Linked DNA regions of Solwaraspora sp. WMMD1047. The main gene of each other region encodes a partner of the protein of the gene in region 2 in a complex. Links are inferred from orthologs where the notes say so. Each region holds a gene or a part of one and is shown on either strand. Other genes may lie near its edges. The genes, in order: pcrA and uvrB.

Region 1 (8,642 bases), 3.9 Mb from region 2 along the record:
GGAACAGCGTCATGTGCGCGCCGGAGAGCACCGAGAGGCCCACCGCGTCGGCATCCTCCTGAATGGCGGTCTCGACTATCTGCTCCGGGGTCTGGTGCAGCCCGGTGTAGATGACCTCCATGCCGGCGTCCCGCAGGGCCCGCGCAACCACCTTCGCCCCGCGGTCGTGGCCGTCCAGGCCCGGCTTGGCGACGACGACCCGAATCCGAGAACTCATCAGTCCCCTACCTCTCCGGTCGGCCTGGCGGCACCGACTTAACGAACGGTAACCCGGCGTCGACGCCCTGCGGTAATCAGGTCCCGTACCAGGTGAGCCGGCCACCGCACCGCCGCCGACCGCCGCCGCGAACCCTAGGGGAATTTCCCCGATCCGTCGGGCGAAGCCCTGGACGAATGACTATCTGTAGTGTTCGATGTAACCAAGCGCGACTAACGAGGTTCCCCGCAAAAGGTTACGAGTTATGGCATTCCACAACGGACGCGCACACTCGGCACCGGTTATTTGGCGGTGCGACTTGTGGCCGGACTAGGGGTTGGTTACCGTGGCCAACGGTTGTCTTCAGGTCTGCGACCGGACGACAACGCGGCCCGGCAGTGTCACCCCCGCTCTTCGACGCTGGCGACGGTCGCTCAACTGACCCGATAACGGAGGGTGTGCGTGCGCCAGCGCCTGTCGTCTGAGCCCGATCGATATCGCGGGCGACGTCGCGTACCCACCCCCCCGCGTAGCCGCTATGCGGCGGTGGTCACCACCGCCTTCGTCGGCGCCGGAGTGGTGGCACTCGGCGCGGGCGGACTGCCGGACGCGAAGTCGGTCAGCCCGTCGGCCCTCTCCGAGCTGGAGAACGCCGCCGCCACCAGCGAGGACTTCGCCGCCCGCGCGGCCGACGCGGAGCGCGCCACCCGGGACGAGCGGACCCAGCTCGAAAGCTCCCTCTCCGAGGCGCCGGACGCCTGGGTGCTGCCACTCAAGGGCTACAACTTCACCTCCCCGTACGGCATGCGCTGGAACAAGCTGCACGCCGGCATCGACCTGGCCGCGCCGGAGGGTACGGCGTACCGGGCGATCCACTCGGGCACGGTGACGAAGGCCGGCTGGTTCGGTGGCTACGGCTACTGCGTGATCATCCAGCACCCGGACGGCACCGAATCGGTCTACGGACACTCCTCCAATCTGCTGGTCCAGGAGGGGCAGCAGGTCAAGGCCGGCGACGAGATCGGCTGGGTCGGCAACACCGGCCACTCGTACGGCCCGCACCTGCACCTTGAGGTGCATGTCAACGGGGAGCCCACCGACCCCATCCCGTGGCTGCGCACCAAGGGAGTGGACATTCAGCTACAGGTCGAGACAATCTACGGCGGAGTAGTCGACTCCTGACCCTCCGTAATGTCCAGCCTACCGCCCGTGCCGACAGGTTCGGGCGGTTTTTTTATGATCACTTTCCGTTGATGTTGCCTACGCCACACCGGGAAATGTGACCAGCACCACAACGACTCCCGGTCTACCTACTGGTAACCGCGCATCAATACGGGCATAACCCGTCGCCCCGACGCCCGTCCGCGCCGCGACCAGATCCCCCTCCTTCCCGAGTTTCCGCAGGTCAAACCACCATTTCCGGGTCCGTGTCCCTCGACCCGAAGGTTCCCCCGTGCAGGAAAACGAGTCGATCGAGAACGTGAGCGGTCAGCCCGGCCAGCCGGGCCAGCACCGCCGGCTCCCCCAGTCGAGCGACGGCGCCACGGTGGTTCGGCACCGCTTCCGGCCCGGCTACCGCGGCCGGCTCCCCTATCTCGTCACCGCCGTGGTGGCCGCCGCCGGCCTCGCCGTGGCGGGCGTCGCCACCGCGACCACCCGGAGCAGCGACGACCGCCGGGACGCACCGGTGGCCGCGGCCGACGAACGCGCCCGCGCTGACGCCGCCGACCGCGCCAACCGGTCCGGCCGGGACGCCCCCTCCCAGCCACCGACGGCCGAAGCCACGCCCGACGCCCCCACCGGCAGCCCGTCCACCGGCGCCCCCGCCACCCCCCGGGCCACCCCGGAGCGGACGGCCGAGTCCAAGCCGGCCAAGCCCGCCGAGCCGGCCGCCCGTACCGCCGAGGCGGAGAAGGAGTCCGCGGACTGGGTGCACCCGATGCCCGGCGCCGCCACCACCTCCTGCTACGGGCAGCGGTGGGGCGTGCTACACGCCGGCATCGACCTCGCGATGCCCGCCGACACCCCGATCCGGGCGGCCGCCGACGGCACCGTCGTCGAGGCCGGCTGGGTCTACGCCGGCTACGGCATCTCGGTCGTCATCGACCACGGCGACGGGTTCCTGACCCACTACGCCCACCAGAACCGCACCGCGGTGGCGGTCGGCCAGCAGGTCGACGCCGGCGAAGTGATCGGCTACGAGGGCTCGACCGGCGACTCCACCGGGCCGCACCTGCACTTCGAGGTGCACAACGGCCTCTGGAACCAGCTCGATCCGGCGCCGTGGATGCGGGAGCGCGGCGTGGACCTCGGCTGCTGACCGCCGCCGGTCAGAGCTTGTCGAGCGGGGCGTGCCGCAGCACCAGCCAGAGGGTCTGGTCGCCGAAGTCGATCTGCGCCCGGGCGCCGGGGCCCTGCCCCTCGACCGCGAGCACCCGACCCAGGCCGTACCGCTGGTGGTTGACCCGTTCGCCGGCCGAGAGCTTCAGCGCCCGGGGCAGCTCGCTCGCGGTGGTCAACCGGCTGCCGTCCACCCCGAGCCGCTGCGCGAGCTGCGCGGCTCTGGGCGTACCACCGGGGGCGCCCGGACCGCGCGCGGAGGCCGCGCGGTCCGCGGCGCTGCCGCGGCCACCCACCCCGCCACCGGTCCCCGACCAGGAGGTGTACGCCCCCTCGGTGCGCTCCCAGCGCACCAGATCGGTCGGCAGCTCCGGCAGGAACCGGGACGGCGGGTTGTAGGAGGGCTGCCCCCAGGCCGAGCGGGTGACCGCCCGGGACAGGTAGAGGCGCCGGCGGGCCCGGGTGATGCCCACGTACGCCAGCCGGCGCTCCTCTTCCAGCTCCCGGGTGTCGCCCAGCGACCGCAGGTGCGGAAAGACGCCGTCCTCCAGGCCGGTGAGGAAGACGACCGGGAACTCCAGGCCCTTCGCGGTGTGCAGGGTCATCAGGGTGACCACACCCTGGTAGGGCTCGTCGTCGTCGCCGTCGCCGGCCGGCTCGGGGATCTGGTCGGCGTCGGCGACCAGCGCCACCTGTTCCAGGAAGCCGGCCAGGGTCGCGGCCCGGTCGGGGACAGGTTCGCCGTCGTCGCCGTCGTCGCCGTCGGCCGCCTCGGCCTCGGCCAGCGCCTGCGCCTCGGCCCGCTCGGTGTACTCCCGGGCGACGCTCACCAGCTCCTGCAGGTTCTCCACCCGGCCGGCGTCCTGCGGGTCCAGACTCTCCTCCAGCTCGGTGAGATAGCCGGAGCGCAGCAGCACCGCCTCCAGCACCTCCTCCGGCGGGGCGGTGGCGGCCAGCTCGCGGGCCTGGTCGAGCAGGGCGACGAAGTCGGCGACCGCGTTCGCCGCCCGGGTGGAGATGCCCGGCGCGCCCGCCGCCCGGCGCAGCGCCGCGCCGAACGAGATCCGGTCCCGGGCCGCCAGTGCCTCCAGGCACGCCTCGGCCCGGTCGCCGATCCCCCGGCGGGGGGTGTTCAGCACCCGGCGGATGCTCACCGTGTCGTCGTCGTTGACCACCGCGCGCAGGTAGGCCAGCGCGTCACGGACCTCCTTGCGCTCGTAGAAGCGCACCCCGCCGACCACCTTGTAGGGCAGCCCGCTGCGGATGAAGACCTCCTCGAAGACCCGGGACTGGGCGTTGGTGCGGTAGAAGACCGCCACCTCGCCCGGCCGGGTCTCACCGGCGTCGCAGAGCCGGTCGATCTCGCGGGCCACCCAGTCGGCCTCGGCGTGCTCGGTGTCCGCGACGTAGCCGACGATCTGCTCGCCGGCGCCCTCCTCGCTCCACAGCCGCTTCGGCTTGCGCGAGGTGTTGTTGTCGATCACCGCGTTGGCGGCGCTCAGGATGGTCTGGGTGGAGCGGTAGTTCTGCTCCAGCAGGATCGTGCGGGCGTCGGTGAAGTCCCGCTCGAACTCGAGGATGTTGCGGATCGTGGCGCCCCGGAACGCGTAGATCGACTGGTCCGCGTCGCCGACCACGCAGAGCTCCGCCGGCGGTACGCCGTCCGCGCCGCTGCCGACCAGCTCCTTGATCAGGGTGTACTGCGCGTGGTTGGTGTCCTGGTACTCGTCGACGAGCACGTGCCGGAACCGGCGGTGGTAGTTCTCCGCCACGTGCGGGTGCGACTGGAACAGGTGCACCGTCGCCATGATCAGATCGTCGAAGTCGAGGGCGTGCGCCTCGGCCAGCCGCCGCTGGTAGAGCGCGTACGCCTCGGCGACGGCCCGCTCGTTCGGTCCCTTCGCCCGGCCGGCGAACTCCTCCGGGTCGACCAGCTCGTTCTTCAGGTTGGAGACCTGCGCAGCCAACCCGCGCGCCGGGTAGCGCTTCGGGTCCAGGTCCAGCTCGCGGGCGACAAGCTGCATCAGCCGCCGGGAGTCGTCGGCGTCGTAGATCGAGAAGGTCGACTTCAGGCCGGCGTGCTCGTGCTCGGCCCGCAGGATGCGGACGCAGGCGGAGTGGAAGGTGGAGACCCACATCAGCCGGGCCCGCGGGCCGACCAGGGCGGCCACCCGGTCCTTCATCTCGCCGGCCGCCTTGTTGGTGAAGGTGATCGCCAGGATCTGCCCGGGATGCACCGGCTCCGCCGGACCGCCGTCGGTGCCGCCGGCCGCCGCGTCGCCGGGCCCCGCGCCACTCCGCGCCGCCAACAGGTAGGCGATCCGGTGGGTGAGCACCCGGGTCTTGCCGGAGCCGGCGCCCGCCACGATCAGCAGCGGTGCGCCGGAGTGCGTCACCGCCGCCCGCTGCGGACCGTTCAGCCCGGTCAGCAACGCCTGCGGATCCCCGGCGGCGGGGGGCCGCGAACGCGGCGTGGACTGGGCGCGCGGGGGATTCACCGGCGGGACTTCGAAGAGGGCATGCATCGCCTTCCGAGTCTATGCCCCGGGTCGGACACCAACCCGCCGGCGGGACAGCGTGCCGGGTCCTGCCGGCCGGACGCGGGGTCCTTCTCCGGCGGAACGCTTGCGCGGGCCGACTCGGGTGGGCATACTCAAGCCGTGATCGACGAGGCGCGGGTCTTTTTTTACTACGGCACCGGGAGTCCGGCAGCCGTAGGTCGCGCCTGATCAGATGACCTACGAAAAGCCCCGGGCTCCTGGAGCCCGGGGCTTTTCGCTTCGGGATCCGGGCACCGGGGACCCGAGCCCCAGGGAGCAACCGATGAGCACAGAACTCGCCGAGCAGCAGGCGGAGTCGACCGACCGTGACGCGACCGGCGCCCAGGCCCCGGAGGCCGCCGAGCGCATCATCGCCATGCGGGAACGGATCGACGAGATCGACGGCGCGTTGATCGCCCTCTGGCAGGAGCGGGCCGCCCTGTCCCAGCAGGTCGGAGCGACCCGGATCGCCTCGGGCGGCACCCGGCTGGTGCTCTCCCGGGAGCGGGAGATCCTGGAGCGGTTCCGGACCGCGCTCGGCGTGGACGGCACCCAGCTCGCCCTGCTGCTGCTGCGGGCCGGTCGCGGACCGCTCTGAGCCGCCGACCGCCCGCGTCCGAGCCCTCGGTGTCCGGGCGGGGCGGAAGCCCCGGCACGCGGTCCGGGGCGCCGTCCGCGTGGATGACGGACGACGCCCCGGAACACTGAGGAGGCGTTACTTTCACCGGTGGCGCCGGCCGGGTGCGGCCCGGCCACCGGCGTCTACCCGGTCTACTCCCGCGCGTGCACCACGTCGCGTACCTCGGCGAAGTGGCAGGCGCTCGGGTGGCCGGAGTTGTCCCGTACCACCAGCGGCGGTTCCTGCTCGGCGCAGATGTCCTGGGCCTTCCAGCACCGGGTGCGGAACCGGCAGCCGGACGGCGGGTCGGCCGGCGACGGCACGTCCCCCTCCAGGACGATCTGGTCCCGCAACCCGCGCAGCTTCGGGTCGGGGACCGGCACGGCGGAGAGCAGCGCCTGGGTGTACGGGTGGGTGGGCCGCTCGTAGATCTCGTCCTCGGTGCCGATCTCGACGACCTTGCCCAGGTACATGACCGCCACCCGGTCCGCGATGTGCCGGACCACCGACAGGTCGTGCGCGATGAAGATGTACGACAGCCCCATCTCCTTCTGGAGCTGCTCCAGCAGGTTCACCACCTGGGCCTGGATCGACACGTCGAGCGCGGAGACCGGCTCGTCGCAGAGGATGATCTCCGGCTTGAGCGCCAGCGCCCGGGCGATCCCGATCCGCTGGCGCTGCCCGCCGGAGAACTGGTGCGGGTAGCGGTTGATGTGGTCGGGGTTGAGCCCGACCAGCTCGATCAGCTCCTGCACCCGGCCGCGCCGCTCGCCGCGCGGCGCCACCTCCGGGTGGACGTCGAACGGCTCACCGACGATGTCGCCGACCGTCATCCGCGGGTTCAGCGACGTATACGGGTCCTGCATGACGAGCTGGATGTTGCGCCGGGACTTGCGCATCTCGGACCCGCTGGACCTGGAGATGTCCTTGCCGCGCACCACGATCGAGCCGCTGGTCGGCTTCTCGAGCCCGACCAGCAACTTGGCCAGCGTGGACTTGCCGCAGCCGGACTCGCCGACCACCCCGAGGGTCTCACCCCGGCCGAGCTGGATGCTGATGCCGTCCACCGCGCGGACCGCGCCGATCTGCTTCTTGAAGAGGATTCCCCGGGTCAGCGGGAAGTGCTTGACCAGATCCCGGGTCTCCAGGACGTAGTCACTCATCGCCCTTGACCTCCTTCCAGAAGTGGCAGGCCGAGGCGCGGCCGGGGGCCACCGGGTAGCGCGGCGGCTCCGGGTCCGCCCGGCAGACATCCTGGGCATACCCGCAGCGCGGGTTGAACGAGCAGCCCGGCGGAATTCTGGTCAGCACCGGCGGCAGCCCCTTGATCACGTTGAGCTGCTGCCCCTTGAGGTCGATCCGGGGGATCGACTGCAACAGGGCCTTGGTGTACGGGTGGGCCGGGCTGGCGTAGATGTCGCCGACCGGCGCCTCCTCGACCACCCGGCCGGCGTACATCACCGAGATCCGGTCGGCGACGTCCGCGACCACCCCCATGTCGTGGGTGATCAGGATCAGCCCCATGTTCCGTTCCCGCTGCAGTTCGGCGAGGAGGCTCATGATCTGGGCCTGGACCGTCACGTCGAGCGCCGTGGTCGGCTCGTCGGCGACCAGCACCTCGGGGTCGAGGGCGAGCGCCATGGCGATCATGACCCGCTGCCGCATGCCGCCCGAGAACTGGTGCGGGAAGTCGTTCACCCGCTGCCGGGCGGCCGGGATCTTGACCAGGTCGAGCAGCTCGACGGCGCGCGCCTTGCTGTCGGACCGGGACATTCCCCGGTGCTTGCGGAACAGTTCGGAGAGCTGGAAGCCGACCGTGAAGACCGGGTTCAGCGCCGAGAGGGCGTCCTGGAAAATCATCGCAATCCGGTTGGCCCGCACCTTGCGGCGCTGCGCCTCGGGGAGCGTGAGCAGGTCGACGCCCCGGTATCGGATCTCCCCCCCGGTGATGAAACCCGGCGGGGAGTCGATGATCCCCATGATCGCCTGGGCGGTCACGCTCTTGCCACACCCGGACTCACCCAGGATCGCCAGCGTCTCCCCCGCCTCCAGGCTGAAGCTGACCCCGTTGACGGCGCGGGCGATCCCGTTGCGGGTCCGGAACTCGACCTGCAGGTCCTTGACGTCCAGCAGCGGCGCGCTGTGGTCGAGTCCCGGCAGTGCGTCGATGCTGGCGGTCACCTCAGTGGTGTTCATGGCGCATCACCGCAGCTTCGGGTCGAGGGCGTCGCGCAGCGCGTCGCCGATCAGGATGAAGGAGAGCACGGTGCCGACCAGCAGGCCGCAGGGGAAGAGCAGCAGCCAGGGGTCCTCCAGGAAGTAGACCTGGTGGGCGGCGATCGCGATACCCCAGGACTGGGCCGGCGGCTGCAGACCGACGCCGAGGAAGGTGAGCGTCGCCTCGGCCGCCACGAAGCTGCCCAGGGTGATGGTGGCGTAGACCAGCATCGGCGCGAGCGCGTTCGGCAGGATGTGCCGGAACATCAGTCGCGCGTTGGTGGCCCCGACCGCCTTCGCCGCGTGTACGTAGTCGAGGTTCTTCGAGGAGATCACGCTGCTCCGCATGATTCTGGCGATGGTCGGCCAGGCGAGCGTGATCAGCACGATCCCCAACGTCCAGACGTTCTGCCGCTTGATCACCGTCAGGAAGACGATGGCACCGAGCAGGAACGGCAGCGAGAAGAAGATGTCCATCACCCGCGAGATGATCGCGTCGACCCAGCCGCCGTAGTAGCCGGCGAGCAGGCCGGCGATGCCGCCGATCAGGATGATGCCGATGGTCGCGAAGATCGCGATCTGCAGCGAGGGGCGGGCTCCGTAGACGTTGAAGGCGTAGTAGTCGCAGCCGAGGATGTTGGTGCCGAACGGGTGCTCGGCGTTCGGCGGGATCCGGGAGTCGGAGACGTTGCAGTCGGCCGGATCCTTACGGGTCCAGAGCCACGGCACG
Region 2 (8,451 bases):
GACGACAGCAGCGACCGGGCGCCCGCGGCTCCGCTCGGCAGGAGACCCCGCACCGGGAACTCGAACCGCAACTCCAGCACCGACAGACCGATCGCCACCACGACGGCGCCGATCGCGCACACCGCGGGCAGTACCCAGAAGCTCTCCCACACCTCTGCCAGGCGCGACGAGACCGTACCCGGCCGATTCATCCGGCTGCAGTTCCCCGCGCGGGACCCGTTCACACCTGCGGCGCACCGGCGTCACCGGTCAGTTGGTCGGCACCCAGGGCAGCTCGGGAACCTGGCCGGGATGCAGGTCGAGCTGGGCGAAGGCCCCGGTGCGGGTACGCAGCTCCAGCCGGCGCAGCAGCCCGGACCGGTCCACCCAGTACCGCATCCGGGCCTGACCGCGCGGGGTGTCCGCCTCGACCGGCTTCGGCAGCTCGAACACGGTCACCTTCTGCCCGGCGACCACGTCGCGCCGCAGCCACACCGCCGACCGGCGTAGCGCGGCCAGGTCGCCGGCCCGCTGGTCGCCGAGCGACAGCACCTCGCTGACGAGCAGATCGAGGTCGAGGCCGCCGAGCCGGTCGGTCCGCTCGGGCCACTGGCGGTAGCTCCAGGCCCGGTCGATGGGTGCGGGCAGCGGCGGCAGGTCGGCCGCACCGGGCCGGCCGTCGCGCGGGGGATCGGCGCCGTGGGCCGGTGCGTCGTCCTCCCGGCGTACGGTTCGGGCCGCGACCCCGGCCGGGTCCGCCCGCAGCAGCAGCCGCTCCGTCGGCTCGTCCAGATCGTGTACGGCGAGGTAGGCGTTTCCGCCGTACCAGTTGACCCAACCGGCGCCGCGCAGGTTGACGGTCGGTCCGTCGCCGGGCAGCAACCGTTCCGCCGGCACCGTCGGGACGGTGAGCGCCACGGTCGCGCCGCCCTGGTCCAGGTTGGTGGGGCGGAGCCGGGCGAGCAGTTCGGCCTCGTCGGCGGTCACCGCGCGGGGGAGTACCGGCAGCCCGCCGAGGGCGGCGACCGCGGTCACCTCCGGGCGGGTCGTCCGGTCGAGGTCCACCTGGACCGGTACGTTCTCGCCCAGCAGCGCCTCGATCCGGTGCAGCCGGGCGTCGGAGTCCAGCCAGTACCGGACCGCGCCGCCCATCTCGGTGAGCGCGGTGGGCGTCGGGCTGGCCGGGCCGCTGTCCCAGCTGGCCTGGGACACGGCGGGGCCGAGCAGGACGTCGACCGTGGCGCCGCCGGCCCGGTCACGGCCGAGCCAACGCGCCTCGCTGCGCTCCAGCGCCTCCGGGCGGTCGGGGCGGTCGGCGGCGGCGGCGAAGATCAGCGCGAGGAACGAGTCCAGCGGGTTGACCTCGGTCCCGGTGCCGCCCATCCGGCGGACCCGCCAGCCGTCCTGGGGCGGTGCGACCGGTGGCTGCTCCGCGGCGGCGGTGGCGGCCTCCCGGGGCGGGCCGGCCGGTTCGGCGACGACCGGCCCGGGGGCGCCCGCCGGCGGTCCGAAGACCCCGCCGGCCGGACCGGTTTGCCCCGGTCCCGCCGTCTCCGGCTTGCCAGTCGCGGGCTCTCCGGTCGCGGGCTCTCCTGGCGTGGGGTCTCCAGTCGCGGGGTTGTCGGTCGCTGGTTCCTCGGCTGCCGGGTCTCCGGTCGCCGGGTCTCCGGTTGCCGGTTGGCCGGCTGGCGGGTCCGAAGCGCCGGGCTCGGTGCCGCCGGGCTGCGTGCTGCCGGGCTCGGTGCTGGCAGGTCCAGTGCTGCCGGGCTGGGCGCTGCCGGGCTCAGCGCTGCCGGGCTCGGTGCTGGGTGGTTCCGTCGGGCCGGGTCGGGTGGCGGCAGGTGGGTCACCGGCCGGTGGCCGGGCGCCGGCTGTGGTGCCGGCGGCGGGGTCCCGATCGTCGGTGGGCCGTCCGGTGGTGGCCGGTCCACTGGGCCGGGCCGGGGTACGGCCGGTGGCCGGCGCCGGGCGGGTGGCCACCAGGCCGGGGCCGGCCTGCAACAGCCCCCGGTGCTCGCCCGCGCCGGGGCCGGTGACGGTGAGGTAGATCAACTCCCGTCCCCAGTCCACCGCCCCGGTCACCTCGATCTCGTCCCCGGCCAGCCCGAGCGTCGCCCGCAGGCCGACCCGGCCGTCCTGGTAGTTGGTCACCCGCATGGCGGCCAGCCGGCGGGCTTCGGCGGGCGACAGGGGCCGGGCCGTCTCCAGGGTCGGTGTCGGTTGACAGGAGATCAGCCCGCCGGCCAGCCCGGCCCCGGAGCCGACGGCGAGGCAACCCAGCACGGTAAGCGTCAGCATTCGGCGGCGGCCGGGCTCGGAGGTGCGCGCGACGGGCGTGGGAGTCCTCACTCGTGGTTGAACTGCGACAACCGGCGAGAGGTGACGTGAGCAGGGGCGGAGCGGTCTCCAGCGGCGCGCGGCCGGGCGGCAAGGGGCGCTCGCGGCGGCCGGTCTGCGCTGTCGCGCGACCGCGTCGGGTGCGCACGCCGACACGTCGTGCCGGGGCTGCAACCACTGCGCCGGACGCGACCTGCCGGTGTGGCGGTGGGTCGCGGACCCGGTCGGCCGCCGCGAGCGGCCTACCCTAGAACGGTATCGTGGTGATCTTTCACACACAATGCGAATATCGAAGCCGATCGTGTACCCACCGTGTGCTCCCGGCCTTGTCGGGGGTCGGGCGTACGGTTGTTCCCATGGCGCTCGACATACCCCGGCTCGACGGCACCTTCGAGGTGATCAGCGAGTTCAAGCCCTCCGGTGATCAGCCGGCAGCTATCGATGATCTTGAGCGCCGGGTCCGTCGGGGGGATCGTCACTCCGTGCTGCTCGGCGCCACCGGCACCGGCAAGAGCGCCACCACCGCGTGGCTGGTCGAGCGGCTGCAACGGCCGACCCTGGTGATCGCGCCGAACAAGACCCTCTGCGCCCAGCTCGCCAAGGAGTTCGGCGAGCTGCTGCCGAACAACGCCGTCGAATACTTCGTCTCCTACTACGACTACTACCAACCCGAGGCGTACATCCCGCAGACCGACACCTACATCGAGAAGGACTCCTCGATCAACGAGGAGGTCGAGCGGCTGCGGCACAAGGCCACGATGTCCCTGCTGACCCGCCGCGACGTGATCGTGGTGGCCACCGTCTCGGCGATCTACGGCCTGGGCACCCCGGAGGAATACCTGGACCGGGCGGTCCGGATCCGGGTCGGCCAGGAGGTCGAGCGGGACGGCCTGCTGCGCCGCCTGGTCGACGTCCAGTACACCCGCAACGACATGGCGTTCAACCGGGGTACCTTCCGGGTCCGCGGCGACACGCTGGAGATCATTCCCGCGTACGAGGAACTGGCGCTGCGGATCGAGTTCTTCGGCGACGAGGTGGAGAAGCTCTACTACCTGCACCCGTTGACCGGGGACGTGGTGCGGGAGGTGGACAACCTGCTGATCTTCCCGGCCACCCACTACGCCGCCGGGCCGCAGCGGATGGAGCGGGCGATAACCGACATCGAGGCCGAGTTGGGCGAGCGGCTGGCCGAGCTGGAGCGGCAGGGCAAGCTCCTGGAGGCGCAGCGGCTGCGGATGCGCACCACCTACGACATCGAGATGATGCGGCAGGTCGGCTTCTGCTCCGGCATCGAGAACTACTCGATGCACATCGACGGCCGGCTCCCCGGCAGCCCGCCGCACTGCCTGCTCGACTACTTCCCGGACGACTTCCTCACCGTGGTCGACGAGTCGCACGTGACCATCCCGCAGATCGGCGGCATGTTCGAGGGCGACGCCTCCCGCAAGCGGATGCTCATCGACCACGGGTTCCGGCTGCCCAGCGCCGCCGACAACCGGCCGCTGCGGTTCGACGAGTTCCTGGAACGGGTCGGCCAGATGGTCTTCCTGTCGGCCACGCCCGGCACCTGGGAGCTGCAGGAGGCCGGCGGCGAGTTCGTCGAGCAGGTGATCCGCCCGACCGGCCTGGTCGACCCCGAGGTGGTGGTCAAGCCCACCAAGGGCCAGATCGACGACCTGATGCACGAGATCAAGCTGCGCACCGAACGGGACGAGCGGGTGCTGGTCACCACGCTCACCAAGAAGATGGCCGAGGACCTGTCGGACTACCTGCTGGAGCACGGCATCCGGGTGCGCTACCTGCACTCCGAGGTCGACACGCTGCGCCGGGTCGAGCTGCTGCGCGAGCTGCGCAAGGGCGACTACGACGTGCTGGTCGGCATCAACCTGCTCCGGGAAGGGCTGGACCTGCCCGAGGTGTCGCTGGTCGCCATCCTCGACGCCGACAAGGAGGGCTTCCTGCGCAGCGGCCGGTCGCTGATCCAGACCATCGGCCGGGCGGCCCGCAACGTCTCGGGCCAGGTCCACATGTACGCGGACAAGATGACCCCGTCGATGCGGGACGCGATCGACGAGACCAACCGGCGCCGGGCCAAGCAGGTCGCGCACAACGAGGCGCACGGCATCAGCCCCGAGCCGCTGCGCAAGAAGATCCACGACATCCTCGACGACATCTACCGGGAGGCCGAGGACACCGAGGGCGCCACCGTCGGCGGCGCGGCGCGGCAGATGTCGCGGGGCAAGGCGCCGGTCCCGGAGACCCGCAGCCGGTCCCGGTCCGCGGCGGCCGGCCCGTCCCGGCAGGGGATGGCCCGGGCCGACCTGGCGCAGCTCATCCAGGAGCTCAACGACCAGATGCTGGCCGCCGCCCGGGAGCTGCAGTTCGAGCTGGCCGCGCGGATCCGCGACGAGGTCTCCGAGCTGAAGAAGGAACTGCGGGGCATGGATGCCGCCGGCATCACCTGAGCCGGCGACCGAGGCCACGGCCACGGCGTCAGCCGAGAGCCCCGCCGACGGGCCGGCCACCGTGCTGACCGCCGACAGCGGCCTGGTGTTCGGCACCCCGCAGCCGGTACTGCGTCAGTACGTCGACAGGTACATCGGGTACTGGGAGCGGGCCCGGGAGCCGTTGATCCGCCGGGAGGTGGCGGGCGCCTTCGTCGTGGTCGTCCTCGGCTGGGGCGCACCCATGGACGTCACCGACCCGCTCGACGCGGATCGGGGAGTCCGGCGGACGGCGTCGTTCGCCGCCGGGGTCTACGACCGGTACGTCACCACCCATCTGCCGGCCGGTCTCGGGCAGGGGGTCGAGCTGATGCTGTCCCCGCTGGTGGCCGGGCGGCTGCTCGGCCTGCCCGGCGGCGAGCTGGGCAACCGGTCGGTCAATGTCGACCAGCTTCCGGGCGGCTGGCTGGGTCGGCTGCGGGACCGGCTCGCCGAGGCGCCAGACTGGCCCGCCCGGTTCGCGCTGCTCGACCGGGCGATCGGGGCGCGGCTGGCCGCCACCGCCGACCCCGACCCGCGCCTCGACCGGGCCTGGCAACGGCTGGCCGACACCCACGGCCGGGTGAGCATCGGTCAGCTCGCCGCCGAGGTCGGGTGGAGCCGCCGGCACCTCGCCACCGTGTTCCAGCGCGAGATCGGCCTGGCGCCGAAGACGGCGGCCCGGGTGCTGCGCTTCCAGCGGGCGTACGCCGACGGCGGCGTCGGCTCGGGTGCCGGAGGCGGCTCAGGTGACGGTGGCGGCGGATCGAACGGCGGTGGCGGAGCGCATGGCGGCGGCGGGTTGGCTGACGGTGGCTGGGCTGACGGTGGCTGGGCTGACGGTGGCTGGGCTGACGGTGGCTGGGCTGACGGTGGCTGGGCTGACGGTGGCTGGGCGGCAGTCGCGGCCCGGTGCGGCTACTACGACCAGGCGCACCTGATCCGCGACTTTCGCGAGTTCGCCGGCGCCACTCCGACCGAGTTCGCCGGGTTCGCACCGAAGCCGGTCGCCGGACCGTGTGAGCCCGTCTGATGCTGAAGCGACCCGCCAGGGTCACATTTTTACAAGCGCGGCTGACCCTCGGCGAACCAGACTGAGGCATGCGAACGATCTATCCCATCTTCACCTACTCCGACGCCCGGGCCGCCATCGACTGGCTCACCAGGGCGTTCGGCTTCCAGGTCCACCAGGTGCACGACGCCCCGGACGGTTCGGTCGCGCACGCCGAACTGATCTACGACACCGGAATGATCATGATCGGTCGGGGGACGGGACCCGATCCCCTGCCGGCCCCCGACCAGTGGTCGGTCTACGTGGCGGTGGACGACATCGAGGCGCACCACGCGCGGGCGAAGGCCGCCGGCGCCGAGATCGTCCAGGACCTCCGCGACACCGACTACGGTTCCCGCGACTACAGCGCACGCGACCTCGAAGGTTACGTGTGGTCGTTCGGCACCTACCGGGCCTGACCCTTGACAACAGGGGTCGGTGATCCGACGGCGGATCATCGGGTCAGGTCCGGCTGCACTACCGATCGACGCTTCGACGCCGGTGCTCCGGTGCACCGACCGGGGCTCAGGCAGGTTCGACACCGGTCTCCGGCGAGTAGAGCTGCACGAGTTGGGCACCGGGTAGCTGCTGCGCGCGCCAGATCGGCTCGACGCAGGAAACCCGGAGCGAGCCGGTCGTCGATCCGCCAGCGGTGCCGGCATCAGCGGGTGGGAGGTCGGCCGGGGAGTCGCCGGCCAGTGCGGATCCGTGCTGGCCGGGCCACCCGTGGTCCCGGAGCGGCCGCAGCAGGTCCAGCTCTCCCCAGTCGCTGTAGTAGGTCTGTGCCTGCTCCGCTGTCGGGAAGACGCCCACCTCCCGGATATCCCGCTCCGGGTGCTTGAAATAGACCACCGCCTCGGTGGTCGACTCCAGTCCCCAGCCGACCGCCCGGTGGTGGCCGGGCTCGCCATTGGTTCACCCCACACACCACCTTCTCGATCTACACCTTCCCCGACCCCGCCGACCCACGGACCGTGGTGCTGGAGACGCTGACGAGTGACATCCACCTGACCGATGACGAGGATGTCGTCCTCTACGCGCGGATCGGGCGCTGGCTGCAAGAAGCGGCACTCTCCCCGGCCGAGTCGATCGATCTTCTGGCTAAGCTGACTGACAGCAGCTAGAACCTTGTCGGGGAGGTGACCCATGGTCGCGCGGTATCCGGGGCGCCCGGAATGGCGCAAGAGCAGCCGCAGTAACACCAGCGGCAACTGTGTCGAGGTCGCGGCGACGGGTGGGATGGTCGTGGTCCGGGACTCCAAGGACCCGGCCGGACCGGTGCTCGGCTTCCCGGCCGCCGACTGGCAGTCCTTCGTGGACAGCCTCCGCCGCGCCTGACCGACCGCCGGAACGCCGTCAGGCGTAACGGTTGAAGCCGCCCTCGGAGTCGATGACCTGGCCGGTGATCCAGCGGGCGTCGGCCGAGCAGAGCCACTCGACCAGCCGGGCGGCGTCGTCCGGGGTGCCCCACGCCCCGCCCGGGAACATTCCGGCCACCACGGCCGCCGCCTCGGGTGTCGCGTACCCGGTGTCGGTCGGTCCGGGATTCACGCAGTTGACGGTGATGCCGTTGGGCGCCAGTACCGGCGCGAGCTGCCGGGTCAGGTTCTCCAGGGCGGCCTTGCTCGCCGCGTACGCCAGCTCGGCGGGCATCGGGCCGAGCCGCTGACCGCTGCTGAACAGCACCAGCCGCCCGCCTGCCGGGGCCGTGAACGCGGCGGCGAACGCCTCCGCCAGCAGCATCGTGGCCCGCACGTTCACGACCAGGTGCCGGTCGATCTCGTCGGCGGTCAACCCGCCCAGCTCGGTGCGGGTCGAGTACGCGTGCGCGGCCACCACCGCGTCCAGCCGGCCGAACCGGCGTACCGTCTCGGCGACCAGCTCGCCCGGCGCGGCGGGTGCGGTCAGGTCGGCGGCCCGGTGGACGGCGTCCGGACCCAGCTCGGCCAGCAGCCCCGGCACCCCGTCCGGGTCGCCGCCGTAGGGCTGCGCGGCGTCGTACGCCGGCAGCCCGGTCAGCGACAGCCGGTAGCCGGCCGCGGCGAACCGGCGGGCGATCGCCGCGCCGATCCCGATCCGGCGGCTCACGCCGGTGATCAGGGCGACCCGGCCGGTCGTGGGCTCTGTCATGGTCCCGACCCAACCGTTCGGACGGCAGGTCGGCAACCGGAATTCGGTGGGGCGCCGGGCCGGGTCGGGCCTACCCTCGGCAGATGCGACTCGAATCGACTGTCGGGGCGGATTCGCAGCTCGCCTGGCGCCCACTGACCGGCGGTGACCTGACCGGCGGTGATCCGGCCGGCGGTGAACCGGCCGGCCTGGTCGCGCTCGCCGGCCGGTGCCGGGCCGCCGACGGCGGCATGCCGCTGATCACCTCGCCGTCGTTCCTGGCCGGCCGGTTCGCCGCCGCCGACGGTGTCGGGTGGGGCGCGACCGACCGGACGGGCGCGCTGGTCGCCGCCGGCGCGGTCCGGAGCGTCCAGAGCCGGGTACGCCGGGCCGTCTTCACCGGGCTGGTCGACCCCGCCCACCGCGGGCGCGGCGTCGGGGCCGCCCTGCTCGACTGGGGACTGGCGATCGCCGGTGGCCTGGGCGGCCGGG

Evidence for each region.
Region 1: the proteins of uvrB (region 2) and pcrA are in contact, whole or in part, in a crystal structure (PDB 7EGT), measured with the Thermus thermophilus proteins. The link is inferred for Solwaraspora sp. WMMD1047 from one-to-one orthologs. Residues at the interface, in WP_096411307.1 of Thermus thermophilus: Glu23, Leu25, Arg26, Asp27, Gly28, Glu29, Arg30, Phe31, Arg55, Glu326, Asp327, Phe328, Glu379, Ser382, Gln383, His398, Gly400, Arg401; in WP_096412145.1 of Thermus thermophilus: His654, Arg656, Phe657, Gln666, Asp668, Glu669, Lys680, Arg681, Leu682, Ser683, Lys685, Tyr686, Ala687.

The regions. Positions count from the first base shown.
Region 1 is NZ_JARUBL010000001.1:941,475-950,116, reverse strand. What follows is about bases 2,295-5,451. They hold pcrA (DNA helicase PcrA), read right to left. Parts: upstream 5,062-5,451; coding sequence 2,527-5,061; downstream 2,295-2,526. Other genes in these bases: O7627_RS04445 (chorismate mutase), read left to right, coding at 5,360-5,451; O7627_RS04455 (peptidoglycan DD-metalloendopeptidase family protein), read left to right, coding at 2,295-2,516. In the rest of the region: O7627_RS04465 (cobalamin B12-binding domain-containing protein), read right to left, coding at 1-217; O7627_RS04460 (M23 family metallopeptidase), read left to right, coding at 659-1,378; more of O7627_RS04455, read left to right, coding at 1,650-2,294; more of O7627_RS04445, read left to right, coding at 5,452-5,674; O7627_RS04440 (dipeptide ABC transporter ATP-binding protein), read right to left, coding at 5,848-6,858; O7627_RS04435 (ABC transporter ATP-binding protein), read right to left, coding at 6,851-7,891; O7627_RS04430 (ABC transporter permease), read right to left, coding at 7,898-8,642. UniProt on the Escherichia coli protein: A helicase with DNA-dependent ATPase activity. Unwinds DNA duplexes with 3'-5' polarity. Translocates on single-stranded DNA with 3'-5' polarity. Initiates unwinding more efficiently from a nicked substrate than double-stranded DNA.
Region 2 is NZ_JARUBL010000001.1:4,850,837-4,859,287, reverse strand. Bases 2,261-5,226 are described here. They hold uvrB (excinuclease ABC subunit UvrB), read left to right. Parts: upstream 2,261-2,672; coding sequence 2,673-4,781; downstream 4,782-5,226. Other genes in these bases: O7627_RS22030 (AraC family transcriptional regulator), read left to right, coding at 4,762-5,226; O7627_RS22040 (hypothetical protein), read right to left, coding at 2,261-2,277. In the rest of the region: O7627_RS22045 (DUF2254 domain-containing protein), read right to left, coding at 1-191; more of O7627_RS22040, read right to left, coding at 250-2,260; more of O7627_RS22030, read left to right, coding at 5,227-5,832; O7627_RS22025 (VOC family protein), read left to right, coding at 5,901-6,269; O7627_RS22020 (hypothetical protein), read right to left, coding at 6,376-6,702; O7627_RS22010 (DUF397 domain-containing protein), read left to right, coding at 6,997-7,188; O7627_RS22005 (SDR family oxidoreductase), read right to left, coding at 7,207-7,980; O7627_RS22000 (GNAT family N-acetyltransferase), read left to right, coding at 8,064-8,451. UniProt on the Escherichia coli protein: The UvrABC repair system catalyzes the recognition and processing of DNA lesions. A damage recognition complex composed of 2 UvrA and 2 UvrB subunits scans DNA for abnormalities.